DNA from 2 places in the Rathayibacter sp. VKM Ac-2835 genome. Region 2 is predicted to be linked to the other one. Evidence: riboswitches for the same ligand, from Rfam matches in the RefSeq annotation. Region 2 holds a riboswitch; the other holds the start of a gene.

Region 1 (14,042 bases), 290 kb from region 2:
TCCAGACGGCCGAAGGGCGCCAGTCGGTGTTCGTCGCCGCGCTCGTCCTCCTCGCCGTGATCGTCGGGGTGATCGTGGCCGCGCTCGTCCTCCGCTCGGCGGTCGCGCGCCTCATCCGGCAGCAGGAGCACGAGCGCAAGAACGCGGTCATCGCGACGCTCATCGATGCCGCGGTCGACGCGTCGGCGTGGAACGTGCTCAGCCAGTCCGAGCGCATCCTCAGCGACCGCGCCGCGGCGCAGGCCGAGACGCACCTCCGCCTCCTGCCGGTCAAGGGCTCGGGAGTGGCGGCCAACTGGGCCGCGCACGAGCTCGCCGACCTCAAGCACACCTCGTCGACGGGCGGCTACCAGACGCAGGCGAGTGTCGGCGAGTTCCGCGACCGCCTCGTGCTCTGGCGAGACAAGCCGAACCGCGCCCGCAAGGCCTTCCTCGCCGACCTCGAGCGCTGGCGCTTCTCGGAGACCTCGCGTCCCGAGACGCCGAAGACCGGCGCCTCGACGGAGACGTCGAGCGACCGCGCCCCGGAGCCGGCGCACTCCACTCCCGCCGCCGCGGCCACCCCGGTCGTCATCGGAGCAGCATCGTCGGAGCCGACCGCCGCGTTCGAGCGTCCGTCGACGCCGACCATCGTCCTGCCGCCCGCCGCGGAGGGCCCCCACACCGACGAAACGCGCCGACTTCTCGCCGACGTCGACCGCCTCGACGTCCCCTCGCGGGAGCGCACCGTCGAGGAGCTCCCGCCCGTCGAGCAGCCCGCGGCGAGCACCCCGGCGACCCCCGCGGACGAGTCGGACGACACTCCGGCGGACCGGGATCAGAGCACCGCGACCGCCCGCCCGGCCGAGTAGCCGACCTCCGGGACGAAGAGAAGGCCCCGATCGCGTATGCGATCGGGGCCTTCTCCGTGGTGCAGTTCGTACGCCTCAGACGTGCGCATCTCGAGCACGAGCGACTCGACCGACCAGCACAGCGAGGGGCGCCGCGATGATCGTCCACGCGACGGCGATTCCGCCGAGGATGGCGAGGAGCAACATGGTCGTACCTCCGTTTCTTACGTCGTTGTAATTCCGGTGCTCGCCCAGCCTAGGGGCGGGTGGAGGGCCGGAACCGCTGATGCGACGAAACACGCCGGTGTTGCTCAGATTTCTGCACTGTGCTAGCGGCACCCGGACCGCGAGCCCGCGTCCGGGGGACGTCCTGGCCCGCGTCCGGGGCACGTCCGCGAGCCGGTGACGGGCGACGGAGAACGAGGCCCCGGGGAAGAGCCGGCACGGGGCCCGCGGACGCGGACGTGCCCCCGGCAGGACTCGAACCTGCGACCGTCAGATTAGAAGGCTGCTGCTCTATCCGCTGAGCTACGGGGGCGTCTCGCCAGGGTACTACGGGGCTTCCGGGGGGCGGCGTCGCCACGGCGCCGGCGGAAGAGCGACCTCAGGCGCCCCGGACGAGCCCCAGCACGCCGACGACCAGTGAGACGACCGCGAGCAGCAGCGAGATCCCGATCAGGACCGTGTGGACGCGGAGGAAGGTCGTGGCCCGGCCCGAGGCGTCGCGGGCCCGCGGGTCCTTGCGCACCCGGCGGAGGAACGGCGGCCAGACGACGGCGTTCCAGACGGCGTTGGCGATCAGCAGCACGCAGACGAGGATCATCACGGAGACCGAGTCTAGGAGGCGCTCCCCCGGCGCCGCGGCCGTGTCGGTGGCCGCGGATAGACTGCGGCGCATGAGTAGCGCCCCCGACCGTCTTGTCTGGATCGACTGCGAGATGACGGGACTCGACCTCGCCGTCGACGAGCTCGTCGAGATCGCCGTGATCGTCACCGACTTCGATCTCGAACCCCTCGACGAGGGGCTGTCGATCGTGATCCGCCCCGACGCCTCGGCGCTGGAGAACATGGGCGACTTCGTCCGGAACATGCACGAGACCTCGGGCCTCCTCAAGGAGATCCCGAACGGCGTGAGCGTCGCCGAGGCCGAGTACGAGGTCCTCGAGTACGTGCTCAAGCACGTCCCCGCCGAGCAGCAGGCGCCGCTCGCCGGCAACTCGATCGGCACCGACCGCGCCTTCCTGGTCAAGTTCATGCCGCGTCTCGACGCGCACCTGCACTACCGCAACGTCGACGTCTCGACCGTCAAGGAGCTGGCCCGCCGCTGGTTCCCGCGCATCTACTTCAACGCCCCGGCCAAGCACGGCGGCCACCGCGCCCTCGCCGACATCCTCGAGAGCATCCGCGAGCTCCGCTTCTACCGGCGGGCCGTCTTCGTCCCCGAGCCGGGCCCCACCTCCGCCGAGGTGCAGGCGGTCTCGGCCGCCGTCGTGGACGAGTTCGCCTCGCGGATGTAGTACTCTCGTACAGTTGCTTCGCGGGTCACCCCCGCGGAACACCGTCCTGGTGGGTATAGCTCAGTTGGCAGAGCGCCTGGTTGTGGTCTAGGAGGTCGCGGGTTCGAGCCCCGTTACTCACCCCAGTCGAGAAGGCCCGGAGTCGTGGACTCCGGGCCTTCCGTCTTCCCGCCGCTCCTCCCGGCCGACGACACGAGCAGACCGGCGACACGACCCGATCGACGACGAGAGGCCAGGCGATGCTCACCCTCGACGAGGCCGGGTTCGAGACGCTGGTCGTCGCCGAGCTCGACGCCCTCCCGGACGACATGGTCGACGGACTCGAGAACGTCGTCTTCGTCGTCGAGGACCGCCCGGAGGACGGCTCGCTCGACCTGCTCGGCCTCTACGACGGCGTCGCGCTGACCGAGCGCGAGCGCTACGGCTTCGGCGAGATGCCCGACCGGATCATCCTCTACCGCGAGCCCCACCTCGCCGCCTGCGAGACGCTCGACGAGCTGCGCGACGAGATCCACGTCACCCTCGTCCACGAGATCGCGCACTTCTACGGGATCGACGACGACCGGTTGCACGAGCTCGGCTGGGCCTGACTCCTCAGTCCTCCCGAACGCCTGCGGGGTCGCTCGAGTCGAGCACCAGGTCGGCACCCTCGTGCGGTCGCTCCCGCACGCAGTAGCGCCGGAACTGAGCGTCCCAGGAGTCCCAGTGCGGCTCGAAGAGCGCGCCGTCGCGGGCGAGCGCGCGCTGCTTCCGCTGCGCCTCGTCCGCTTCGATCCACACGGTCAGATCGGCGAAGCGCCGGCTCCGCTCCCCCGCGGCGCCGCAGCCCTCCAGCAGAAGGAGCGGCGCACCGGCCGTGCGCGGCCCCGCGGTCGTGTCGGCCGCCCAGTTCCAGGTCTGCCAGCGCGCGCCGAGCCCGAGCGCGTGCGGCCGGACGATCCGTTCCGCTGCGATCGCGACCGAGCGGTCCAGCCCCGACCAGCCGGGGTAGACGTCGTCCATCCGCACGAGCGCAGCCGCGGGAGCGCGGGCGGTCCCCCGCAGCTCCGCCAGCAGCGCCAGCGCGAAGGTCGACTTCCCCGAGCCGCTCGGCCCGTCGAGCAGCACCGTGCGCGCCCGACCGGCGACGAGCCGACGGGCGAGGACGCGTGCCGTCGCGCCGGTGAGGTGCCGCGGATCAGCCATTCAGCACGAAGCTCCAGGCGCCGGTGAGCACGGCCGCGGTGATCGCGAGAGCCGCGATCGCCGCGCCGCCCAGCACCAGCAGCACGTCGAACGGGCCCAGGCGGGACACCCGCGCCCAGGTCCGCGGGGTGTCCGCGCCGAAGCCCTTCGCCTCCATCGCCGTGGCGAGCCTGCTGCCCCGTCGGATCGCCAGCACCAGCAGCGAGAAGCTGCGGGCGCCGAGGCTCTTCACCGCCGCGATCGGTCCGCGTCCGTCGGCCACTCCCCGCGCCCGGCGGGCCATCGCGAGAGTGCGCCAGTCGTCGCTGAGCAGGCCGACGAGCCGCATGCCCGCGAGGCCGCCGAGGACGAAGCGGGCCGGCAGCCGGAGGATCTGGGCCAGGCCGTCCGCGAGATCGGTGGGGTCGGTCGTCGCGATCAGCACCACGCTGGGCAGGCCGATGGCGAGCACGCGCAGAGCGATCGCGCCGCCGAGGGCGACCGAGCCCTCCGTGACGGAGACGAAGAGGAACTGCCCCAGCACAGCGCCGCTGTCCCGTCCGTAGAGCACGGTCGTGATGCCCGCGAGCGGCGCCGCGATCCAGACCGGAGCCGTGCGGCGCACCAGGTCGCCGGGGCGGAGCCCGACGAAGGGCAGCACGAGCAGTTCGAGCGCGAGCGCGGTCGCCGCCGAGACGACGTCGACCGTCAGGATCAGGACGACGGCGATGACGAGGCTCGCGAGGAGCTTCGCGACGGGGTTCGCCCGGGCGATGCGCCCGCGGGCCGGGACCGCGTCCAGGAGCGTCATCCGGGCACCACCGTCGGCTCGCCGAGGCGGACCACGGCGTCGGCGAGGGCCGTCACCAGGTGCTCGTCGTGCGTGACGGCGAGCACGGCGCGTCCGTCCGCGCGCAGCTCGGCGAGGAGGTCGACGACCACGTCCCAGGTCCGCCGGTCCTGGCCGAAGGTCGGCTCGTCGAGCACGACGACGGCGGGGCGCCGGACCAGCGCCGAGGCGACGGTGAGCCGCCGCTTCTCGCCGCCGGAGAGGGTGAAGGGGTTCGCGTCGGCGAGGTGCGCGAGTCCGAGCCGCTCGAGCAGCTCGTCGGCGCGGCGCCGCTCCGCCTCGTCGCGGACGCCGAGGTGCAGCTCCTGGCGCACCCGCGCCGTGAGGAACTGGTGCTCCGGCTCCTGGAAGACCATGGCGACCCGGTCGCTGAGCTGCCGCGAGCTCCAGCGGTGCGGGTGCGGAGAGGCTCCGTCGCGCACCGCCGGCGACGCGACGATCTCGCCCCGGGCCGGCGGGAGCAGGCCGGCCAGCGTCAGCGCGAGCGTCGACTTGCCGGCGCCGTTCGGACCGAGGACGGCGGTCACCCGGCCGGCAGCGAGAGAGAGGTCGAGGCCTTCGGCGATCAGGGGCGGGGTGCGGCGCCCGAAGACCGGTCGGGCGAGATCGAGCGCCGTCGCGCTCAGGGCGATCGGCGCCGGTCCGGTCGCCTCGACGCGCCGCTCGGGGTGCTCGCCCGGGAGCCAGACTCCCGCGGCCTCGAGGACGCCGCGGGCGCGCTCGATCACCGGACGCGGTTCGCCGTCGGCCACGACGGTGCCGTCGGCGCCGAGCACGACGATCCGGTCGACCAGGTCGATCCAGACGTCGACGCGGTGCTCGACGACGATCAGGGTGGCGCCGGTGCGCGCCGTGGTCCGCTCGACCGCCGAGCGGACCTCCTGGACGCCGCGGGGGTCGAGGTTCGCGGTCGGCTCGTCGAGCAGCAGGAGCCGAGGCTGCATCGCGAGGACGCAGGCGAGGGCGAGCCGCTGCTTCTGGCCGCCGGACAGCGCGGAGGTCGACCGGTCGAGAGCGACGTCGAGACCGACGTCGTCGAGCGCGCGCCGGACCCGGGCCGGGATCTCCGCGCGCGGAACGCCGAGGTTCTCGCAGGCGAAGCCGACGTCGTCCCCGACCCGCGCGAGCACGGCTTGGGTGTCGGGGTCCTGGAGCACGAGACCGGCGACGCCGCGGCGCTCGCCCGGCGACCCGCCGTCGATGCTCAGCTCGCCCTCGTCGGCGCCGTCCTCCTCGCCGCCGAGGACACCGGCCAGCGCGTGCAGCAGCGTGCTCTTGCCCGCGCCGGACGGGCCGAGGAGAAGGACGCGCTCCCCCGGCCGCACGTCGAGATCGAGCCCCGTGACGGCCGCGCTCGACCGGCCCGCGTGCCGCCAGCTCCAGCCCTGGGCACGGATCGACGCACCGCTCATCGAGCGCTCGCGCCCGCCCCCTCGACCACGCGGCCCTCCCGGCCCGAGACGAAGCGGTCCAGCGCTCCGGAGGCGGCGAGCCCGCGCACCGCGAACCAGGGCAGGAGCCCGGCCAGCACCGCGCCCGACACGAGGGACGACACGACGTAGACCGTGCGGAACAGGTCGTCGACGGCGGGGTAGTAGACCAGCAGGTCGTTGACGGCGAGGGCGAGACCGGCACCGGCCCCGGCCAGCATCGCGACGAGCGGGCGACCGCTGCGGTAGAGGAAGAGGGCGAGCACGATCTCGGCGCCCAGGCCCTGGACGAGTCCGGAGAGCAGCACGGCGAAGCCCCACTGGGTGCCGATCAGGGCGGAGACGACCGCGGCGAGGAGCTCGGTGTAGAGCGCCGCACCGGGCTTGCGGATGATGAGGCCGCCGAGCACGCCGGCGAAGAGCCAGCCGCCGCCGAGGAGGCCGCCGAGACCGGGGAGGAACTCGAAGGCGACGCCGAGGACATTGGTCGCGAGTCCCCACGCCCAGAAGACGATGCCCGCGGCCACGGCGACGACGCTCGCCACGACGATGTCGACGACCCGCCAGCGGAGATCGCGGGGACGGCCGCCGGAGGAGGTCCGTCCGGTACCGGTGGTGCTCTGCGCCGCGGTGTTCTGCGCTGCTTTGTTCTGCACTGACGTGCCCTTTCGTGGAAGCGAAACGGGGCACGGGTGGAAGAAGAGGAGATCGAAACGTTCCTTCGCTGGCATGACCCAGATCAGGTTCGACGGTCGAAGGCTGCTGCCTTCCTCTCAGCCCGGTGCACCGGACTCCCGTGTTCGTCAGCAATCATAGACAGCATGTCGTGGTCGGTGGTGCTCGTCCTCGCCGCGGTCCTCGTGGTGCTCCTGCAGGTGCTGCTCTGGCGGCGCCGGTTCCGGATCCGCCGCGAGCTGCTCAGCTACGGCACCCGGGTGCCCGGTCGCGTGGTCGCCCACGACCCGAGCAGAGGCGACGCCTCGGCGGCCCGGGATCTGGGGCGACTGCTGGTCGCCTACCGTCTCGTCGACGGCGAGGAGCGGCACGCGGTCAAGACTCCGTGGAAGCGCGGCGACGCCTGGATGGCGGGCGAGCCGGTCGCGGTGATCTACGACCCGCGCCGTCCGAACGACGCCGAGCGCCTGCTCGTCGGCTTCGGCCGGACGAAGAAGACCTGGTTCACGGCGCGGCCCCAGCGCTGAGGCCGCGCCGGATCCTCTACTTCTTGAGCGCGCGGATGATCCGCGCGAGCGCCTTGCCGGAGACCCACACGAGCGGGACGCCGACGGCGAGGACCGAGACGATGTTCGGCTGGAAGCGCAGGCCGAGGTCGTCCTTGATGTAGGCGCCGATCGGGACCACGGCGCCGCCGCCGCCTCCTCCGCCGCCCTCCTGGCCGTCCTCGGAGCCGCTGCCGCCGCCGAAGCCGAACCAGCGGAGCGTGACGGGGACGAGCGAGACGCCGTCGACCTCGATCGGGTCTCCGTAGCTCGTCGCGGCACCCGCGGAGGTCACTTTGTCGGCCAGGGAGACAGCGATGTTGGGCATGGCCCGACGCTACTCCGCGGGCCGAACGGGCGACAAGCGGCGCACCGGCGCGCACAGGACTCCCTCACCTCCTCCCGGAGGTCTGCTGCGATGATCGTCGGATGCCGTCCCGCCCGCGCCGCCGCCGACCAGGACGCGCCGCGTCCGTCGCGGTCGCGAGTCTGCTGCTGGCGGCGTTCCTCGCCTTCCACCGCGGACTCTGGGACGCCGCGGGCTGGCTGTCGGTCGTCGAGACGGCGATCCCCTGGTCCGGCCTGGCCGTGCTGCTCCTCCTCTCGGCCGCGATCGCCCTGCGCTCGAGGGGTGCCGGAGCCGCGGTCACCGTGCTGGTGACGGTCTACGGCGTGCTCGTGCTCCCCGTGGCGCTGCCCGCTCCCGCCGTCCGCTCGGGCTCCTTCACCGTCGTTAGCCAGAATCTCGGCACCCGCGACGACGCCGGCGCCCTCGCCGCCGAGCTGGCGAGCCGGGAGCCCGACGTGCTCACCTTCCAGGAGCTCGACGGCGACGCGCGGGAGGCGGTCGACGCCGAGCTCTCCGACGAGTACCCGCACTCCTACGTGGTCGGCACCGTCGGGCTGTGGAGCCGCACCGAGCTCTCGAACGGCGAGCCGCTCGATCTGGGCCTCGACTGGAATCGTGCTCTCGCCGTGGACGTGGACACGCCACTCGGGGCGACGCGCCTCTTCGTGGTGCACCTCGCCTCGCTCCGCCTCGGCGATCACGCCGAGCGCGACACGATGCTGGGCGGGCTCGCCTCCGCCCTCGCGGACGACGGCTCAGCGCGCCGGCTCGTCGTCGGCGACTTCAACACCGCGACGGACGACCACCTGCTGGCGCCCGTGCTGAACGAGGCCCGCCTGGTCCGCACGTCCGGCATCGGCTTCCCGGCGACCTGGCCGGCGCTGCTCCCGCTGGTCTCCCTCGATCACGCGCTGGCCGACGGCGTGCCCGCCGCGACCCTCGAGGTCCTGCCGCGGAACGGCTCGGACCACCGGCCGATCAGTCTGACGATCGGTTCCGCGTAGCGAGGGTGTCGCTGATGTCGATGCCCTTGGCCGACTCCGGGGCGGAGCGCGAGAGCAGCGACGCCGGCCGCACGGCGCCGGTGCCGAAGCGGGCGGAGACGCCGTCGACCGCGAGCTCGGCGTCGCGCCAATCGTCGGAGTCGCTCCAGAGCGAGAACGCGACGTCGTCGCCCTCGACGAGCTGCTCGCCGCGGACGCCGATCAGCCGGACCGGCCGGCGCAGCGGGTTCGCCGCCTCCAGCAGTGCCGAGGACGCGTCGTAGAGCACCCGCGCCACGTCGGTCGCCTCGGGGAGGGTGCGCGAGCGGGTCAGCGTGCTGAAGTCGCCGAAGCGGACCTTGACGGCCACGGTGCGGCAGCGGACGCCGGAGCGGCGCATCCGCACGGCGACCTTGTCGCACAGGCGCAGCAGCTCGCGGCGGACGAGCTCCGGGTCGGCGACGTCGTCCGCGAAGGTGATCTCGTGGCCGGCGCTCTTCTCGATCTGCCGGGTGTCGACCGGGCGCGGATCGACGCCGTTGGACAGGGCGTGCAGGCGGCGCCCGGTGGCCTCGCCGAGCGCCGAGACGAGGGAGGCGAGCGGAGTGGTCGCGACATCGGCCACGGTGCGCAGGCCCCGCCGCACCAGCGCCTCCTCGGTGCTCGCCCCGACGCCCCAGAGGGCGCTCACCGGCAGCGGGTCGAGGAACGCCTGCACGCCGTCGGACGGCACGACGAGCAGGCCGTCGGGCTTGGAGCGGCCGGAGGCGAGCTTCGCGACGAACTTGGTACTGGCGATGCCGACGGAGCAGGTGAGACCGAGCTCGGCGTGCACGCGCCGGCGGATCTCGGTGCCGATGGCCCAGGGCGAGCCGGAGATCCGCCGGGCACCGGCGACGTCGAGGAAGGCCTCGTCGATGCTGAGCCGCTCGACGAGCGGGGTGAAGGAGTCGAAGATCGCCATCACCCGGCGCGAGGCCTCGCGGTAGCGGTCCATGTGCGGCTCGAGGATGATCGCGTGCGGGCAGCGGCGGAGCGCCACGGCCATCGGCATCGCCGAGTTGATGCCGTACTTGCGCGCTTCGTAGGTCGCGGCCGTCACCACCGAGCGCGAGCCGATGTGCCCGACGACGACCGGCTTGCCGCGCAGCTCCGGGTGCTCGAGCAGCTCGACGGAGGCGAAGAACGCGTCCATGTCGACGTGCAGGATGCTCGCGCGCGGGTCGTCGAAGGGCTCGGTCGTGACCTGCCGCCCCGTGCCGTCCTGCTTGCTCACGTTCCGCCCTGCTCGAGTGGCGCACCGCTCCCCATGACGGCGGTGCTTCCGAGGATCATGGTCGCACGCACCACCGACACCGGTGCCGGGCGCGAGCCCGCACCGGCGACGACCTCTCCCGGCGGGAATGGCGGCGCCGCCGCCGAGGTTGACCCGAGCACCCCGACGACTCCCGGAGAAGACATGACGCACGAGCACGAGCCCGACTCCCCCGACTCCGACCTGAGCCTCTGGCTCGACCTGCAGGCCCGCGCGCACGCCGCGTTCGAGATCCGCCTCGATGCGGTGGTGGACTGGGCCGCACCGACCCCCGACACCGAGTGGGACACCCGCGCGCTCGTGCTGCACGTGGTCCGCGAGCAGCAGCGGGCGCACACGCTGCTCTCCGGCGGCGACGAATCGCCGATCCGCCTCGAGCCGGTGGCCGCGGACCTCCGCAGCGAGTGGACCCGGGTGACGACTGTGCTGCGCGCGGTGTCGCGCGAGGTCGACCCCCGGGCCGAGCTGCGCCTGGGCCGCGACACCGTCACCGCGCTGGAGCTGCTGCAGGAGCAGGTCGCCGACATCACGGTGCACACCTGGGACCTCGCGCGCGCCACCGGGAGCGAGGAGGCGATGGAGGAGGGCCTCGTCGCCGCCGTCTGGGAGCTCTTCGCGCCGCAGGAGGAGACGCTGCGCGCGAGCGGGCTGTTCGCCGCTCCGGTCCCGATCGATGCGACCGCGCCGCTGCAGAGCCGGCTGCTGGCGGTCACCGGTCGCGACGACCGCCTCGCCGCCTGAGCCGCGGCACCTGAGCTGCAGCACCTGAGCCGCAGCACCTGAGAACGGCCCCAGGCTGCCGACGGCAGGATGGGGAGGTCCGCGCCCGCCGCGCGGACGAGAACCGGGGCGCACCGCCCCGACGAAGAGAGGACAGTCCATGACACGCGTCGCCGTCATCGGAGCACACGGCAAGGTCGGCCAGCAGATCCTCCATCTGCTCTACGACGCCGGACACGAGGCGGTCGGAGTCGTCCGCAACCCCGACCACTCGGAGGACATCGTCCGCCTCGGCGGAGAGCCGCTGGTCCACGACCTCGAGCACTCCACCGCCGAGGACTTCGCCGGGAGGCTGGAGGGCGTCGACGCCCTCGTCTTCACCGCCGGCGCCGGACCCGACTCCGGCCCCGAGCGCAAGCGCACGGTCGACCTCGGCGCCTCCGTGCTCAGCCAGGAGGCGGCCGCGATCGCCGGCATCCGCCGCTTCGTGCAGATCAGCGCGATCGGCGTCGACGCGCCGCTCGCCGACGACACCGAGGAGGGCTGGCGCGCGTACGTCGAGGCCAAGCGCGACGCCGACACGGCGCTGCGCGGCACCGACCTGGACTGGACGATCCTCCGTCCCGGCGGCCTCACCAACGACGAGGGCACCGGCCGCATCGAGCTCGGCGAGAGCGTCGAGAAGGGCAGCATCCCGCGCGAGGACGTCGCCGCGACCGTGATCGCGGTGCTGGCCGACCCCTCGTCGATCGGCAGCACCTGGGAGATCGTCTCGGGCGACGTCGCCATCGAGGACGCCGTCTCCCAGGGCGCCTGAGCGCCGTCTCCCGGCGTCGTCGGACGCCCGGAGCCCTGCGCCTAGAGTGGGGCGGGTGAGCACTCACCCGCCCCGCCCCTGGATCCGCAGCTACGCAGACAAAGTGCCGGAGGAGCTGGAGCTCCCGACCGGCTCGCTCGTCGACATCGTCGCCGAATCGGCCGAGCGCTATCCGCACCAGGTCGCGCTCGAGTTCTTCGGCCGATCGACCAGCTACGCCCAGCTCGCCGATGACGTGGAGCGCGCCGCGGAGGGACTGCGGCGACTCGGGGTCCGCGACGGCGACCCCGTCGCCCTGATCCTGCCGAACTGCCCGCAGCACGTCGTCGCCTTCTACGCGGTGCTGCGCCTCGGCGCCGTCGTCGTCGAGCACAATCCGCTCTACACGCCGCGCGAGCTGCGGCACCAGTTCGAGGACCACGGCGCGCGGGTCGCGATCGCCTGGGACCGCGTGGTCCCGACCGTGCAGGACCTGCCCGAGGACCTCGGCGTGGGCACAGTCGTCTCGGTCGACCTCACGCGGGCGATGCCGGCTCCGATGCGCGCCGCGCTCCGCCTGCCGATCCGGAAGGCCCGCGAGTCGCGCGCCGCCCTGACCGGGAAGGTCCACGGCGCGATCGAGTGGGACTCGCTGCTGCGCCGACGGCTCGACCCGGCGCACCCGCGTCCGACGGCGGACGACCTCGCCGTCATCCAGTACACCAGCGGCACGACGGGAGCCCCGAAGGGTGCCGAGCTGACGCACCTCAATCTCACGGCGAACGCCGCGCAGTCGCGCGCCTGGGTGCCCACGGTGCGCCGCGGCGACTGCGTGGTCTACGCGGTCCTGCCCATGTTCCACGCCTACGGGCTCACGCTCTGCCTGACCTTCGCCATGAGCATGGGCGCGCGCCTCGTGCTGTTCCCGAAGTTCGACCCGGACCTGGTCCTCAAGGTCGTCCGCAAGCACCCGGCGACCTTCCTGCCGGCGGTGCCGCCGATCGCCGAGCGGCTCGCCCTGCGCGCGAAGGAGAAGGGCGTCTCGCTGCAGGGCATCGAGATCGCGATCTCGGGCGCGATGCCGCTCGACCCGGATCTGGTCGAGTCGTTCGAGGCGCTGACCGGCGGCACGCTCGTCGAGGGCTACGGGCTGTCCGAGACCTCCCCCGTGCTGATGGCGAACCCGGTCAGCACGGCGCGCCGCGCGGGCACCGTCGGATTGCCGCTGCCCGGCACGGACGTGCGCATCGTCGATCCGGAGGACCCGGAGACCGAGGTCGAGGCCGGCGGGCAGGGCGAGCTCGTCGTGCGCGGTCCGCAGGTGTTCCGCGGCTACCACCGCAAGCCCGACGAGACCGCGGCCGTGTTCACCGCCGAGGGCTGGTTCCGCACCGGAGACATCGCCACCATCGACGAGGACGGCTTCGTCACCATCGTCGACCGGATCAAGGAGCTGATCATCACCGGCGGCTTCAACGTCTCGCCGTCCGAGGTCGAGGAGGTGCTCCGCCGGCTGCCGGCCGTCCGCGACGTCGCCGTGGTCGGGCTGCCGGACGACCGCAGCGGCGAGCAGGTCGCCGCTGCGGTCGTCCTCGAGCCGGGCGCCCATCTCGATCAGGAGGAGGCGCGCCGCACCGTGCGCGAGGCGCTCACGCCCTACAAGGTGCCGAAGCGGATCGTCGTCGTCGACGAGCTGCCGCGCAGCATGATCGGCAAGGTGCTCCGCCGCGAGGTGAAGGCGCTGCTGCTCGACGGGTCCTGAGGCAGGGCGGCCTCGCGCCGGGCCTCAGGACTCGCGGGGGTCAGAAGTCGAAGCCTCCGCCGAAGTCGCCGCCGCCGATGTCGCCGCCACCGAAGTCGCCGCCACCGAAGTCGCCTCCGCCGTAGTCGCCGCCCGCATCACCGGCACCGGCGTCGCCGCCGTCCGCTCCCGCGTCTGCGCCCTCGGCGCCGTCGGCGCCCTCGGCCTGGACGGACTCGCCGACCCCGTCGGGGATGAACGCGTCGGCGATGGCGGAGCCGATCACGAAGCCGGCGATGGTGCCGAGCATCGACGAGGCGAGCACGCCGCCGAAGCCCATGCCGCCTGCGCCGCCGCCGGAGAAGCGGCGCTCCATGAAGCCGGGCTGGCGGAGCTCGCTGCGCGTCGCCGACTGGGCGAGCGACCGCGCGTCGTCCGAGCGGGGCGCGTCGCCCGCGGGGGCGCCCTCGCTGAGCTCGCGGAAGACCTGCTGGCGCTGCTCGGGCGTGAGCTGCTCGAACGCCTCGCGGTGCACCTGCTCGATCGCCTCGGGCGGGGCGGTGCGCAGGAGGTAGCGGTAGCGCTCGATCGCGATCTCGTCCTTGCTGCGCGCGGACTGCGCGGGCGGGGTGCCGTAGGACGGCGCGTCGGCGCGGCGCTCCGCGGCCGCAGGGGCCGGGTAGCCGGTGGCGGGGCGGCGCTCCTCGGGTCGCTCTTCGCGGCCCAGCAGTCGGTCCAGGAATCCCATGATCTCCTCCTCGGCGCGGCAGGATGCGCACGCACAGCGCAACGCTATGCCTCCCTCCGCGGCGATCGCTGAGGGTTCACTCAGAGCGAGCCCGGCGTCGACGGTCGCGGGCGAGCGCGGGTCTCGATACGCCCCTCCCGGGGCTACTCGACCAGCAAGAACGCGAGTTCGACGCCAGGAGCCGTGCTGATCGAGTAGCCCGCGCAGCGGGCGTATCGAGATCCACCCCCGTCAGCACGCCGGTCTGAAGAACCGGACCCCTGGAAACCGTGGGTCTCGATACGCCCCTCCGGGGCTACTCGACCAGCATGATGGCGCGGCTCGCGGCACGCGAGACCTCCCCGGCGGGTCAGGCGGACTCGCGGAGGACGAGCTGGTG
Region 2 (14,042 bases):
CGCCCTACCGCCGCTCGGTGCGCCTTGCGCTCGGCAAGATGCAGGCCGGTGAGATCGAGACCAGCTGGCAGAACGCCGAGGTCGTCGGCGCCCCCAGCGACCCGCTGCCGAGCGACCCGGAGTGGGCCGGCCACACGGTCTACGTCGACCTCAAGGTGCGCCGGACCGACGCCGATCCGGCCAAGCTCTGGCGGGTCATCGAGGGCATCGGCGGCACCAACGGCTGGTACTCGTTCCCGCTGGCCTGGGCGATCCGCGGCTGGATGGACAAGCTCGTCGGGGGAGTGGGCCTGCAGCGCGGGCGCCGCGACTCCGAGCGGCTGCACGCCGGTGACGCGCTGGACTTCTGGCGCGTCGAGGCGATCGAGCGTCCGACACTGCTGCGCCTGCGCGCCGAGATGAAGGTGCCCGGCGGCGCCTGGCTCGAGATGCGCGCGGAGCCCGGCGAGGACGGCGGATCCGTCTACACCCAGCGCGCCGTGTTCTTCCCGCAGGGGCTCGGCGGCCGGCTCTACTGGTTCGCCGTCCTGCCCTTCCACGGCGTGATCTTCAACGGGATGGCGAACCGCATCACGGCCACCGCGACCGACCTCGCCGACGCCGGCGAGGAGCGCTCCCCTGGTGGGCGCAGGGCGCAGCGGTGACAATGGAGGGGTCCGCGGGCGGCGACACCGCCTCGGACACGAACGAGAGGAGCACGATGAGCGAACGATCGGACACGGACGCGGGGCGCGATCTCCAGCTGGGAAAGGTCGCCTTCATCGGCGACAGCATCATCCAGGGCGGGTCCTGGGACGAGTGGTTGACCGCGTCGACGGTCGTCGACGAGGGGATCGGCGGAGCGACGAGCGACGACGTCGTCGAGCGGCTGCCCGAGCTCGTCGAGGCGGCGCCCGACACGGTGGTCCTGCTGGTCGGCACGAACGACCTGGCCTACCACCGGACGACCGAGCACATCGTGCGCAACATCGAGACGATCGTTGCGACCTTCCGCCGGGACCTGCCCGACGTGCGGATCCTGGTGACGTCGATCCTGCCGCGAGCGCGCGAGTTCGGCACGCAGATCCGCGAGGTCAACCGGCACCTCTGGCAGTTCGCGCCGACCGCGCACGCGGGCTACCTCGACCTCTGGCCGGTGCTCGCCGGCGAGGACGGCGCCCTGCTGGAGCAGTACTCGCCCGACGGCCTGCACCTCAACGAGGCCGGCTACGCCGCCTGGCGCGAGGCCCTCGGCCCGGCCCTCGACTCCGTGCTGCGGATGCCGCCGCGCACCCGGCCGATCACGCTGCCGTACGACGAGTTCGCGCGGCCCAAGACGGCCTAGCGCCGTCTGCGCGGCGACGCGCCGCGAGCCGAGGGGAGCCGAGACCGAGAGGTCCGGCTCCCTTCGTCGTTCCCGGGTGCGCGGGACGATGCGCGGCGCGGAACTGCACAGCTCTTCGGGGATCGATCAGCGGCTCTTGCCGGGGGTATAGGCGGTGGCGGCACTCTCGATCGTGCACCCGGCCGGGTGCGAAGGAGAGCCGGAGGCGCAGCATGAGCAGCACGATCGAGAATCAGGGAGCGGTGGCGGCGGAGTGGCCGCCGCCGACGGCGGGGACCGCGGCGCCGAGTGCGGCGGAGCCGGCGCAGTCGCGTCAGCCACTGTGGCGACAGCGACGCGTCCGCTGGATCGCGCTCGCCGTCCTCGCCGGTCTGCTGCTGCTGGGCGGCGGCTTCGGGATCGGCTACGCCGTCGGGAACTCGGTCGGCTCCTCCGCCGTCGGCGGGTTCGTCCCGTCACAGCGGGGCGGGATGCCGGACGGCGGCTTTCCCGGTGGCGGACCCGGGTCGTCCGGCGGCCAGGGGAGCGGCACCGGGACGGACTCGGGGACGGACTCCGGCACCGGAGCCGACTCGGGCACCGGAGCCGCGACCGGGACGGCGAGCTAGCCGAGCGCCTCGCGGAAGGCGGCGAGGGCGTCGTCCGAGAAGAGGACGAAGCGGACCTCGTCGAGGGCGCCCGGGCCGTCCTCGGCGGCGGCGAGCCGGACGGAGTCGACGGCGATGAGGGCCGCGCTGGCCATCGGCCAGCCGTAGACGCCGGCCGAGACGGCCGGGAAGGCGACGGTGCGGGCGCCGAGGGAGCGGGCGACGCGGATCGACTCGGTGTAGGCGGAGGCCAGAACGGCGGAGCGGTCGTCGCTCCGCGAGTACACGGGGCCGACGGTGTGCACGACCCAGCGGGCGGGCAGGCGGCCGGCGGTGGTCGCGACCGCGGAGCCGGCGGGGAGTCCGTCGCGCAGCTCACCGGCGCGGAGGGTCCGGCACTCCTCGAGGATCTCGGGGCCGCCCGCGCGGTGGATCGCGCCGTCGACCCCGCCGCCGCCGAGCAGCGACGAGTTGGCGGCGTTGACGATCACGTCGACCTGCTCGCGGGTGATGTCGCCGCGGACGGCGGTGACCGCGGTCACGAGCGGTTGTTGGAGAGCTCGAAGATCTTCACGAGCTCGGCGATCGCGGCCTCGCGCGCGTCGCCGCCCTCGTCGAACATCGCGGTGACGTGAGTGCGCAGGTGGTTCTCGACGATCAGCTTGTTCAGCGAGCCGAGCGACTTCTGGATGGCGAGCGACTGCGTGACGATGTCGACGCAGTAGTCCTCGTTCTCGATGGCCTTCTCGAGGCCGCGCATCTGGCCTGCCAGGATGCGGGCGCGGTGCAGGGAGCGCTTCTTCAGATCCTCGATCACCCGCCCAGTTTACGCCGGAGCGCCGATACCCGGCGGGGGTATCGGCCGGCGAGACGACGCGAACTATGACCCGTGAACGCGTCGGCGCCCGTTTCGAGTCGTCTCGATCGGGGTGCGGCGCGCGAGTGGACGCGTGCTGGGGTGTGCCGGCCTGTCCGGCCCCGATTCGCGTCCGTTCGCTCACGAGCAGGGCCGCGGGCCATCGAGTCGACGCTCGATGGGCTCTACGGGCGCACAAGCGCCCCGTCCGGGTCGATTCGCTCGGGGCGAGGAGGCCGAACGGACAGCTGCTGGGGTCTGCGGGTGGGTCAGGACCCGATCCGGGTCCGTTCGTGACGGCGCGGGGGCGTGGCTCTGCGAGTGGACGTGTTCTGGTGCCTGTGCGCGGGCGTGCGCCCGGATCGGGTCGGTTCGCGCGAGGGGCGGGAGCCGAACGGACCCGCGCGGGGTTCGGAGCGGAGCGGGCGGGACCGCCCCGTACGATCGACGGGTGAACGCGAAGAAGTCCGGCCCCCCGCGCGGCGGCACGACCGCCCGCTACCCGTCCCGCTCGAGCGCGCGGATGGCGCTGGCGCCGGGGATCCTCGCGGCGATCATCCTGCTCGCGGGGCTCGCACTCGTCGGCGGCGACGCCTACGACTTCGTGCGCTACCCGGTGGCGATCCTCGCGGCGGTCATCGGCTGGTTCGCGATCCAGGCGAAGGCCTACTACTGGCTGATCGGGCTCGCGCCGATCGTCGTGCTCTGGAACCCGGTCTTCCCGTTCTCCTTCCCGGACGCCGTCTGGTCCTCGCTCCACCTCGCCGCGGTCGGCGTCGTGGTCGCGGCCGGCCTGATCATCCGGGTGCGCGTCGCGGAGTGATCCCGTGGGCGCCGGACGCGCCCGCAGGCGCCGGGTGCCGCTGATCCGGCGCTGAGGAGTAGACTCGACGCGCACCCGCACGCCGGGGATGCTGCGACCGGGTCTCAGACCCGTTGCTCGGAGCTCCCGACGGCCACCGGGTGCATCGGTGCCCGTCTCGTCCCCGACGCGACGCGGCCAGTGCAAGGCAGTGCAACACCAGCACGGTGACGAACCAGCACAGTGCAATGCGACGGCAGAGCGCGGGAACCCCTCCTCCGCCCCCGTCCACGTCGAGGAGGAGCATGGCTCGCAGCGGCCAGCGTCAGTCCGGTCAGTCGCGTCGTTCGACGAGCGCGAGCCCGGGGACCCGCCCGCGCTCGCGTCCGCGCGGCGTCGACAACTCCGGGATCATCCCGATCCTCGCCCGCCGCGTGCGCGAGGTCGAGGCCAAGGCCCAGACCGGCAAGGTCGGGCCCACCAACCGCACGAAGTTCCTGGTGATCGCCCTGCTGATGCGCGAGGAGCGCAAGCGGGTGAAGACCGACACCGAGCTCAGCGACTCGCAGCGCGCGGAGGAGATGAAGCGCCTCGACGGCATCGCGACGATCCTCGCGAAGACCGCGGCGCGCGACACCAGCCTGATCGCCCTGCTCGAGTCCGAGGCCGGCATCACCGCGGCCGCGCAGAAGCTGCGCCGCGACTGGCTGCTGGAGGCCGGCGCCGAGCTGAGCCCCGACGAGCTGCTGATCGTGACCGAGCCGGAGCCCAAGCCGGAGGTGCCGGTCAACCAGGTCGTGCCGCCATCGGTGCGTGCGCGCCAGCTCGCCAACCCCTTCCTCCCGCCGGACTTCTCGATCGCGAGCGCGCCGACCCCCGCCCGCCGTCGCCTCGACGACTGGGAGCTGCTCGGACCGCTGTTCAAGGCGTTCGAGTACGGCGCGGGCGGCCGCGCCGCCAGCATGGAGCTGCCCGAGCCGCCGAAGATCGACCGGGTCACCCCCCGCGGTCGCGACCTGATGCCGCACCAGGCCCGCTTCATCGAGGGCGCGCGCGAGGGTCACCGCAGCTTCCTGCTCGCCGACGAGCCGGGTCTCGGCAAGACGGCGCAGAGCCTGCTCGCCGCCTCCGTCACCGGCTCGTACCCGCTGCTCGCCGTCGTGCCCAACGTCGTGAAGATGAACTGGGCGCGCGAGGTCGAGCGCTGGACCCCCCAGCGCCGCGCGACCGTCATCCACGGCGACGGCGGCACGCTCGACGCGTTCGCCGACGTCGTGATCGTCAACTACGACATCCTCGACCGGCACATCGGCTGGCTCGGCAGCCTCGGCTTCCGCGGCATGGTCGTCGACGAGGCGCACTTCATCAAGAACCTGCGCTCGCAGCGCTCGCAGAGCGTGCTGGCGCTGGCCGCGAAGATCCGCGAGACGACGCCGGGCCACGACCCGCTGATGATCGCCCTCACCGGAACGCCGCTGATCAACGACGTGGACGACTTCCGCGCGATCTGGCGCTTCCTCGGCTGGATCGACGAGACCAAGCCCGGGCCCGAGCTGATGAGCCTGCTCGAGGACACCGGGCTCACCCCCGCGGACACCGGCTTCTACCCGGAGGCGCGCGAGGCGGTCATCGACCTCGGCATCGTCCGGCGCAAGAAGATCGACGTCGCCGCCGACCTGCCCTCGAAGCGGATCGTCGACCTGCCGGTCGAGCTGGACGACGACCTCGGCCGCTCCATCCAGAAGGCGGAGCGCGAGCTCGGCGCCCGGATGCTGCAGCGCTACAAGGCCGTGACCGCCTCGATCACGCACGAGCTCGACGACGACGAGCGCGAGCGGTTCGTCCGCATCGTGGCGCAGAGCGAGCTCGAGGAGTCGAAGTCGGCCAAGACCGGCGAGAACGTCTTCACGATGGTGCGCCGGATCGGCCAGGCCAAGGCGGCCCTCGCCGCGGACTACGCCTCGCAGCTGGCCCGCTCGGTCGGCAAGGTGGTCTTCTTCGCCAAGCACATCGACGTGATGGACCAGGCCGAGGACACCTTCGAGAAGCGCGAGCTCACCTCCGTCTCGATCCGCGGCGACCAGAGCGCGACGTTCCGCCAGGCGCAGATCGACGCGTTCAACGAGGACCCCGACGTCTCGGTCGCGGTCTGCTCGCTCACCGCGGCCGGCGTCGGCGTCAACCTGCAGGCGTCGTCCAACGTCGTCCTGGCCGAGCTGTCCTGGACCTCGGCCGAGCAGACGCAGGCGATCGACCGCGTGCACCGCATCGGCCAGGAGGAGCCGGTCACGGCCTGGCGCATCATCGCGGCGCACACGATCGACGCCAAGATCGCCGAGCTGATCGACGCGAAGGCCGGCCTCGCCGCCCGCGCGCTCGACGGCGCGGACGCCGAGGTCGCCTCGGTCGACACGGTTCAGCTGGACGCGCTCATGCACGTCCTCCGCGAGGCGATCGGCTGAGCGGAGCCGCGAAGAAGTCGCGCTCGAAGAGACTCGAGCGCAGGAACGCGTCGCCCATGGCGGCGCGTTCCGCGTTCGTGCCGCGGGCGGCGGCCTCCTCGGTGATCGCGAGCGCCCGCTCGGTCGCGACAGCGAAGGCAGGATCCGCGTAGGTGACGAGCCAGTCCGCGTAGGGATGGCCGGGCCGGTTCGCCGCGGCGAGGCGCTCGCCGATGTCCGCGTAGAGCCAGAAGCACGGCAGCAGCGCGGCGACGATCTCGCCGTAGCCGCCGCGCGCGCCGACGGCGAGCAGGTGGTCGACGTAGCCGCGGGTGGTGGCGGAGGCCGTCGCCGTGCGCTCGCCGAGGCGGTCGCGGTGCAGCTGCGCCTCCGCCGCGAGGGCCGAGGCCGACGACTCCGCCCAGAAGACCTGCTCGGCGGTGCTCGGTGCGCGCTGCGCCGCGATCGCGAGGACCCGGGCGTACTGGGTGAGGTAGAGCGCGTCCTGCTCCAGGTACCACTCGAAGTCGTCGCGGGCGAGGGAGCCGTCGCCCAGGGCCGTCACGAACGGCAGCGCGTCGATCTCGGCGCGCAGCTGCTCCGTCTCGGTCCACATCCGCTCGCAGAACGCGGGGGCGCGCAGGCGGTGGAAGTGGTCGATCGGGCCGTTGCCCTCGCCGACCCGGAGCGCATCGGCGCCGCGGAGGGCTCCAGTCAGCCAGTCCTTCGCCTCGGTCAGCGCCTGGGCGAGGGTGTCCGGAGTCGTCTCGCCGCCGGCGAGGAGCGTCGCCATCGCGGAGGACAGCGAGCAGCCGGTGCCGTGGGTGTTCCGGGTGGCGACCCGCTCGCCCGGCACCTCGCGCACACCGCCGTCCACGGTGACGATCGCGTCCGGCGTCGCCGGGCCGTCGAGGTGCCCGCCCTTCACCAGGACGGCGGTGCCGAGATCCCGGGCCAGGGAGCGGGCCTGCTCGAGCGCGGCGGACCAGTCGGCGGCCGGCTCCGCTCCGGCGAGCACGGCCAGCTCGGAGAGGTTGGGCGTGACCAGATCGGCGCGGCGGACGAGCGCGCGGACCGCCTCCTCCGCCTCGTGGTCGAGGAGGCGGTGGCCGCTGGTCGCGACCATCACCGGATCCACGACGACGAGCGGCGGGCGGACGTCGTCCAGCCAGGCGGCGATGATCCCGCCCAGCTCGGCGTTCGCGATCATGCCGATCTTCACCGCGTCGATCTCGACGTCGTCGCTGACCGCGTCGAGCTGCTCGCGGAGGAACGCAGCGGGCGGCAGGTGGATCGAGCGCACGCCGCGGGTGTTCTGAGCGACGAGTGCGGTGACGACCGCCATCCCGTAGCCGCCGAGCGCCCCGATCGACTTGAGGTCGGCCTGGATCCCGGCCCCGCCGGTCGGGTCGGTGCCGGCGATGCTGAGCACCCGGGGGACCGGACGGGGCTGCGGGAGCGCGGCGCTCATCGGTCCCACTCCGCCCGGAAGGCGCGAGCCGCGGACTCCGGATCGTCTGCGGCGCAGATCGCGGAGACGATCGCGAGGCCGGCTGCTCCGGCTCGGCGCAGCGCTGCGGCGTCGTCGGCGGTGACGCCGCCGATGGCGACGCAGGGGAGCGGCGTCGCGGCGGCGAGGGCGGCGAAGCCGTCGATGCCGAGCGGGACCGGGTGGTCGGGCTTGGTCGCGGTGCTGCGGATCACGCCGACGCCGAGGTAGTCGACGGTGCCGACGGGCAGGGCGTGCGCGGCGGCGAGGTGGGACGGGGTGTTCGCGGTGAGACCGATCACCGCGTCGGCGCCGAGGATGCTCCGCGCGGCGAGAACAGGGAGGTCGGACTGGCCGACGTGCACGCCGTCGACACGGGCGCCGGCCAGGCGGGCGGCGAGGACGACGTCGACGCGGTCGTCGACCAGCAGGGTCGTGCGCTCGTCGAGGACGGCGGCGACGGCGCAGGTGAGGGGGACGAGCTCGGCGGCGGTCGCCTCGTGGTCGCGGACCTGGACGATCCGGACGCCGCCGGCGACGGCCGCGGCGACGACGGCAGGGACGCCGCGCGGGCCGCAGAGACGGGTATCGGTGACGAGCTGGAGCGAGAGGTCGATCATGCGATCCGCGCTCCGCTCTCGACGTCGGCCGCGGCGAGGGCGGCGAGGGCGTCGAGCAGGCCGACCGCGAACGAGCCGGGGCCGGCGGCGGTCTCGGCGGCGCGCTCGGCGGCGAGCCCCCAGACGACGGACGCGGCGACCGCGGCCCCGAGCGCGTCGGAGCCCGGCACGCCGAGGAAGGCGGCCATGACGGCGCCGAGCGCGCAGCCGCCGCCGGTGACGCGGGTGAGCAGCGGATGCCCGCCCGTGACGCGCACGACGCGCTCGCCGTCGGTGATCACGTCGACCGCGCCCGAGACGGCGACGACGGCGCCCGACCGGTGGGCGAGAGCCACGGCGGCCTCCAGCGCCTCCTCCGGCCCGTCGACGGCGTCGACCCCGCGACCGCCGGTGCCGAGGCCGGCGAGGGCGAGGATCTCGGAGGCGTTGCCGCGGATGATCGCGGGTCGCGCCTCGAGCAGCTCCGCCGCGAGGGCGGTGCGCACGGGCAGCGGGCCGACGGCGACCGGGTCGAGCACCCACGGGGTGCCGGCCGCGTTCGCCGCCGCGACGGCCTCGCGGGCGCCGTCGCGCTGCTCCGCGTGCGGGGTGCCGAGGTTCACCAGCGTCGCGGAGGCGATGCCCGCGAAGACGCCGGCCTCACCGGGCAGGTCGCACATCGCGGGGCTGGCGCCGAGCGCCAGCAGGCTGTTGGCGGTGAAGCCGGTGACCACCGCGTTGGTGATGCACTGCACGAGCGGCGCGGCGGAGCGCAGCCCGTCGAGGTCTCGGGCGACGGCTGCGCCGTCGAGGAGGGTCGGGTGGGCAGGCGTGCGAATGCTCATTCGCGACATCCCTTCGCTAGTACGAACTAGATCAGGTTCGACGGGTCTCATCTCAGCCCTGGCGGGCACCCCGTGTCACTGCCGACGACCCTAGCGGGTCGTGCCGTCACGCCGTGAGGATCCTGCTGTCGCCGCGATCGCTGACGACGACCTTCAGCCCGGTCGGCAGCCGCTCGCGCATCGCGTCGACGTGGCTGATCAGGCCGATGGTCCGCCCGCCGGAGCGCAGCGCGTCGAGCGTGCCGAGCGCCGTCTCGAGCGTCTCCGCGTCGAGCGAGCCGAAGCCCTCGTCGATGAACATCGTCTCGAGCGAGACGCCGCCCGACTGCATCGTGACCACGTCCGCCAGGCCGAGGGCGAGGGCGAGCGAGGCGAGGAAGGTCTCGCCGCCGGAGAGCGACGCGGGCTGCCGGCGGGCGCCGGTGAAGGCGTCGAGCACGTCGATCCCGAGCCCGGAGGCCGCGCCGCGATACGCGAGCGAGTCGTCGTGCACGAGGGCGTAGCGGCCGCTGGTCATCGCGTTCAGCCGCAGGTTCGCGGCGGCGACGATCTCCTCGAGCCGGCCCGCCAGGGCGAAGGCCTCGAGGTCCATCCGGCGGGTGTTCTGCCCGCGGCCGTCGATCGTCTCGGCGAGGGCGCGCAGCTCCTCGTGCCGGCGCAGGCGCTCGGCGAGGCTGCCCAGGCGCTCCTCGGCGCGGCCGGCCAGCTCGGCGAGCCGGGCGGCGCGGTGCTCGAGCACCGAGTGCCGCGAGCGGGCCTCGTCGCGGCGGGCGGAGGCGGCGCGCGCCTCCTCCTCCGCCGCGGCGAGATCGACGGGGGCCGTCGGCAGGCCGGCGAGCTCGGGGTCGGCCAGCACCGAGTCGACGGCGCTGCGGCGGCGCTCGTGCTCGGCGACGACGGCCTCGGCGCGGGCGCGCTCGCCCGAGGTGAGAGCGGCGGACTCGGCGTCGACGGTGCTCGCGAAGCCGCGGTCGGCGATCACCTCAGCGAGCTGGACTTCGGCCGCCTCGGCCGCCTCGCGGCGGGTGGTCGCCGCGTCCTCGGCCTCGACGAGCACATCGGCCAGGCGGCGCTGCGCGGTGATCGCGGCGACACGCTCGGCGATGCTCGCGGCGCCGTCGCGGTGAGCGTCGATCCGCTCGCGCAGGAGGCGCAGCGCCTCGGCGGCGAGGGCCTCGTCGGAGCTGAGGCGCTGGTGCTCGGTGCGGGCGGTCTCGAGGGCGGCCGTCAGCTCGTCGCTCCGGACGCGGAGGGTGGACCGTTCGCGCCGCAGCTCCTCGAGCCGGGTCGCGGCGCTCCGAGACTCTGCGAGGTGCTGCTCGGCCTCGACGCGGACGGCCTGGAGCTCCTCGGCGGTCGTGGCGCCGGCCCGCTCCTCGAGGGCGGCCAGGGCGAGCGCTCCGGCGCTCTCGGCCTCGCGCGCCGCGTCCATCGCGGCGAGGGCGCGGTCGACGGCGGTGCGCGCCTTCTCGATCTCGCCGGTGCCGACGGGCGGCAGCTCGCCGTGCTCGGCGGGGCGCGGGTGCTCGCAGGATCCGCAGACGGGGCACGGGTCGCCGGGAGCGAGGGCGCCGGCCAGCTCGCCGGCGAAGCCCGCGAAGCGGCGGGCGACAAGCTCGGCGTGCTGGGCGGCGCGAACGCCGTGCGCCCGGGCTGCGTCGGCGTGGGCCGAGCGGAGGCGCTCCAGCGCGGTCGCGGCCGTCGCGCGCTCGGCGGCGGCGCGGATCCGGCGGTCGAGCGCGGCCAGCTCCTCGGAGCGGGCCGGCAGCGCCGACGCGTCCGGAGCGAGGGCGTCCTCCTCTGCGGAGAGCGCGTCGAGCAGGGCGGGCAGCGCCCGGAGCTCGCCGTCGAGGACGTCGAGCGCGGCCGCGGACCGCTCGCGCGCCCTCGCGGTGCGCTCTGCGGAGCGGACCGCCTCCGGCAGGGTGCGCTCGTCGGCCAGCGCCTCGGTCAGCGCGCCGAGAACGGCGGCCAGGCGCTCGCCGGCACGGGCGGCGGCGGCCCGATCGGCGGGCTCGTCGAAGGCCGCGGTGAAGGCCTCCGCGGCGCCGTCGCGGGCACGGCCGGCAGCGGCGGCCTTCTCGGCGGCGGAGCGGGCGGTCTTCAGCAGCGGCAGCACGCCCTCGGCCCGGCGCGCCCGCTCGATCCGCTCGCGCTCCCGGACGACGAGCGACTCGGCGACCGCCAGCTCCTCGGCCTCGATCAGCGCGCTCCGGCGGCGGTCCTGCGCCCGCTTCACCAGCCGCGTCTCGTCCCGGGCGGTCTCGGCCGCTCGGCTCGCGGCGTCGGCCTCCGCCACGTCGTCGCGGGCGAGCGCGAGGGGAGCGTCGAGCCGGGTCACCAGGGAGCGGAACCAGGCCGTGTCGGGCGCCGCCGGTGCGGGCTCCTCGTCGCCTGCGAGGCGCACGGCCTCGTCGGCCAGCGCCGTCACGGCCGCGCGCTCCTCCTCGAGCGCCGCGCCGCTCTCCTGCCGCTGCTCGACGAGCCGCCGGCGCAGCAGGTCGTAGCGCTCCGTCGCGAAGAGGGTGCGGAGCAGCCGCTGCCGATCGTCGTTCTTCGCGAGCAGGAACTCGTGGAAACGGTTCTGCGCCAGCAGGATGACCTGGAGGAACTGGTCCTTGGTCAGGCCGACGATCCGGCCGATGTCGGCACCCGTCTCCCGCGCGCTGGAGGACAGTCCCCGCCACTCGCCGTCGACGTGCTCGAGCAGCGCGACCTTCGCCGCCTGCCGGGTGGTGCCGCCGCCGCGCTTGGCCGGCCGCTCGTACTCGGGGGAGCGGCGGACCCGGTAGAGCCGCCCGGCCGCCTCGAAGTCGAGCTCGGCGAACGTCTCGTCCTCGGGGGCGCTGTGGTCGCTGCGCAGCCGCGAGGCCGTGCCGTCGAAGCGCGGCACGGAGCCGTAGAGCGCGAAGCTGATGGCGTCGAGGATCGTCGACTTGCCGGCGCCGGTGCGCCCGGCGATCAGATAGATCCCCACATCCTCCAGCCGGTCGAAGTCGATCTCCTGCTCCGCGCGGAAGGGGCCGAGACCGGCGAAGGAGAGGCGGCGGATCCTCACCGCAGCGCCTCGGCGTCGACCTGCGCCAGCGCGTCGAGGGCCAGCGCGCGCTCCGTCTCGCTCGCGCCGTGGCCGCCGCGCACGTGGGCGAGGAAGTCGTCGATCACCTCGACGTCGCTCCGGCCGCGGATCCGCTCGGCGTAGCGGCGCTCGTCGACCGCCGCGTGCGGGGGCCGGTGCTCGAGGGTCGCGCAGCCGGGGAAGCGGGACTGCAGCCGGGCCATCGCGTCGAGCGGGCGGACCTCGTCGGTCAGCACGGCCGAGACCCAGTCCGGCTCGTACTCCGCCAGGGACGGGTCGCTCAGCAGCTCGTCCAGCCGCCCTTCGACCACGCTGAGCCGGCGCGGCACGGGCAGCGCCGACCAGGTCACCTCGCCGAGCCCGTCGGCGCCGAGCTCGACCAGCCAGCCGCCGCGCGGCTTCGCAGCCTCGCCGAACGAGTAGTGCAGGGGCGCGCCGGAGTACCGCACGTTCGGCAGCAGCTCCGCCCGCCCGTGGATGTGCCCCAGCGCCGCGTAGTCCGCCGCCGCGAAGTGGTCGACCGAGACGTAGTCGAGCCCGCCGGCCGTGATGTCGCGCTCGACCGTGGCGGCGGGAGCGCCGACGGCGAAGCAGTGCGCCAGCACCACCCAGCGCCGCCCGGCCGCCTCGGCGTGCGCACGGATGCGCCGCATCGCGAAGGCGAGCACGTCCTCGTGCCGGCGCAGCGACTCCTCCGGGTGCCGGTGCCGGTAGAGCGCGGGCTCGAGGAACGGGATGCCGTAGACGCCGACCTCTCCGTGCGCGTCGCGGAGGACGACCGGCTCGGCGTACGCCTCGGGATCGGTGAGCACGTGCACGCCGGAGCCGCGCAGCAGCCCGGCCTGGAAGCCCAGGCGGGCCGGGGAGTCGTGGTTGCCGCTGGTCAGCACGACCTCGGCTCCGGCCGCGCGGATCGCCTCCAGGGTGCGGGTCAGCAGCGTGTAGTGCTCGGCCGCCGGCACCGCGGAGTCGAAGACGTCGCCCGCGACGAGGACGACGTCGACCGCCTCCGTCCGCACCGTCTCGACCAGCGCGTCGAGCACGACGCCGAGCGCGGCGACGCTCGAGTGGCCGTGGAAGGTGCGGCCGATGTGCCAGTCGGAGGTGTGCAGGAGCTTCACGACCGTCCTTTCGCGGGGTCTGCGGGTGTGCGGTGGCGCTCCCTGTCGTGCCCCTCCAGGCTACTGAGCGCCTCCGACACCGGACGCCGGCCGGGCCGCCGCCGCCGGACACCTGCCGTTCACCCGGGGGTGCAGAATGGGTCGTCGGTCGATCAGAGGAGGCCCCGCGTGAAGCTGCCCCGAGTCCCCTCGACCCTCCTCGGTCTCGGCTCGCGCACGCGCGCCGCCGCGGAGGACACCAGCCCGATCGAGCGGATCCGCCCCGCCGAGGAGCCCGCCCGCCGGAGCACCGTGGACAACGCGATCTACCAGGACGGCCGGCGCGTCGTCTCGCCCGGCAGCATCCCGGAGGCGCTCGCCGCGCTGCAGAAGCTCCCGGACGCGATGGCCTGGATCGGCCTCTACCGCCCCACCGAGGCCGAGCTGGCCGCCCTCGAGGACGAGTTCTCGATGCATCCGCTGGCCCTCGAGGACGCGATCAGCGCGCACCAGCGCCCGAAGCTCGAGCGCTACGGCAGCGACATGTTCGTGGTGCTGCGCGCCGCGAGCTACGCGGACCAGCGCGAGGAGGTCGACTTCGGCGAGCTGCACCTCTTCGTCGGCCCGAACTTCGTCGTCACGGTCCGCCACTCCGAGAAGCCCGACCTCTCGCTGGTCCGGCGCCGGATGGAGGCCGACCCCGAGCTGCTGCGCAAGGGCCCGGTGGCGGTCCTCTACGCGATCCTCGACGCGGTCGTCGACCAGTACGCCCCGGTCGTCGCCGGCCTCGAGAACGACATCGACGAGATCGAGGCCCAGGTCTTCGAGGGGGATCCCGCGGTGTCCCGTCGCATCTACGAGCTGTCCCAGGAGGTCCTCGACTTCCAGCGCGCGACCCGCCCGCTGACGGGGATGCTCGG

What was found. Region 2 has a riboswitch for thiamine pyrophosphate ahead of thiM (hydroxyethylthiazole kinase). Riboswitches for the same ligand answer to the same signal wherever they lie in the genome.
Region 1: it holds a riboswitch for thiamine pyrophosphate, as region 2 does, so the genes downstream of both, HRK28_RS00925 (ECF transporter S component) here and thiM (hydroxyethylthiazole kinase) in region 2, are expected to answer to the same signal.

The regions. Positions count from the first base shown of each region.
Region 1 is NZ_JABSNQ010000001.1:193,866-207,907, forward strand. Features, by position in the region: gene HRK28_RS00880 (hypothetical protein) at 1-851, shown strand, start outside; tRNA gene HRK28_RS00885 (tRNA-Arg) at 1,296-1,368, opposite strand; gene HRK28_RS00890 (SCO4848 family membrane protein) at 1,435-1,653, opposite strand; gene orn (oligoribonuclease) at 1,727-2,347, shown strand; tRNA gene HRK28_RS00900 (tRNA-His) at 2,397-2,472, shown strand; gene HRK28_RS00905 (metallopeptidase family protein) at 2,587-2,937, shown strand; gene HRK28_RS00910 (ATP-binding protein) at 2,942-3,532, opposite strand; gene HRK28_RS00915 (energy-coupling factor transporter transmembrane protein EcfT) at 3,525-4,322, opposite strand; gene HRK28_RS00920 (ABC transporter ATP-binding protein) at 4,319-5,773, opposite strand; gene HRK28_RS00925 (ECF transporter S component) at 5,770-6,447, opposite strand; TPP riboswitch at 6,491-6,598, opposite strand; gene HRK28_RS00930 (DUF3592 domain-containing protein) at 6,613-6,993, shown strand; gene HRK28_RS00935 (hypothetical protein) at 7,010-7,339, opposite strand; gene HRK28_RS00940 (endonuclease/exonuclease/phosphatase family protein) at 7,441-8,364, shown strand; gene dinB (DNA polymerase IV) at 8,339-9,619, opposite strand; gene HRK28_RS00950 (TIGR03086 family metal-binding protein) at 9,803-10,399, shown strand; gene HRK28_RS00955 (SDR family oxidoreductase) at 10,539-11,195, shown strand; gene HRK28_RS00960 (long-chain-fatty-acid--CoA ligase) at 11,251-12,936, shown strand; gene HRK28_RS00965 (hypothetical protein) at 12,977-13,663, opposite strand; gene HRK28_RS00970 (LacI family DNA-binding transcriptional regulator) at 14,013-14,042, opposite strand, start outside.
Region 2 is NZ_JABSNQ010000001.1:485,061-499,102, reverse strand. Features, by position in the region: gene HRK28_RS02330 (SDR family oxidoreductase) at 1-644, shown strand, start outside; gene HRK28_RS02325 (GDSL-type esterase/lipase family protein) at 701-1,324, shown strand; gene HRK28_RS02320 (hypothetical protein) at 1,537-1,932, shown strand; gene HRK28_RS02315 (O-acetyl-ADP-ribose deacetylase) at 1,929-2,453, opposite strand; gene HRK28_RS02310 (metal-sensitive transcriptional regulator) at 2,450-2,728, opposite strand; gene HRK28_RS02305 (DUF6804 family protein) at 3,219-3,590, shown strand; gene HRK28_RS02300 (DEAD/DEAH box helicase) at 3,875-6,031, shown strand; gene thiD (bifunctional hydroxymethylpyrimidine kinase/phosphomethylpyrimidine kinase) at 6,000-7,481, opposite strand; gene thiE (thiamine phosphate synthase) at 7,478-8,119, opposite strand; gene thiM (hydroxyethylthiazole kinase) at 8,116-8,943, opposite strand; TPP riboswitch at 8,935-9,026, opposite strand; gene HRK28_RS20690 (AAA family ATPase) at 9,050-12,001, opposite strand; gene HRK28_RS02275 (exonuclease SbcCD subunit D) at 11,998-13,143, opposite strand; gene HRK28_RS02270 (magnesium and cobalt transport protein CorA) at 13,390-14,042, shown strand, end outside.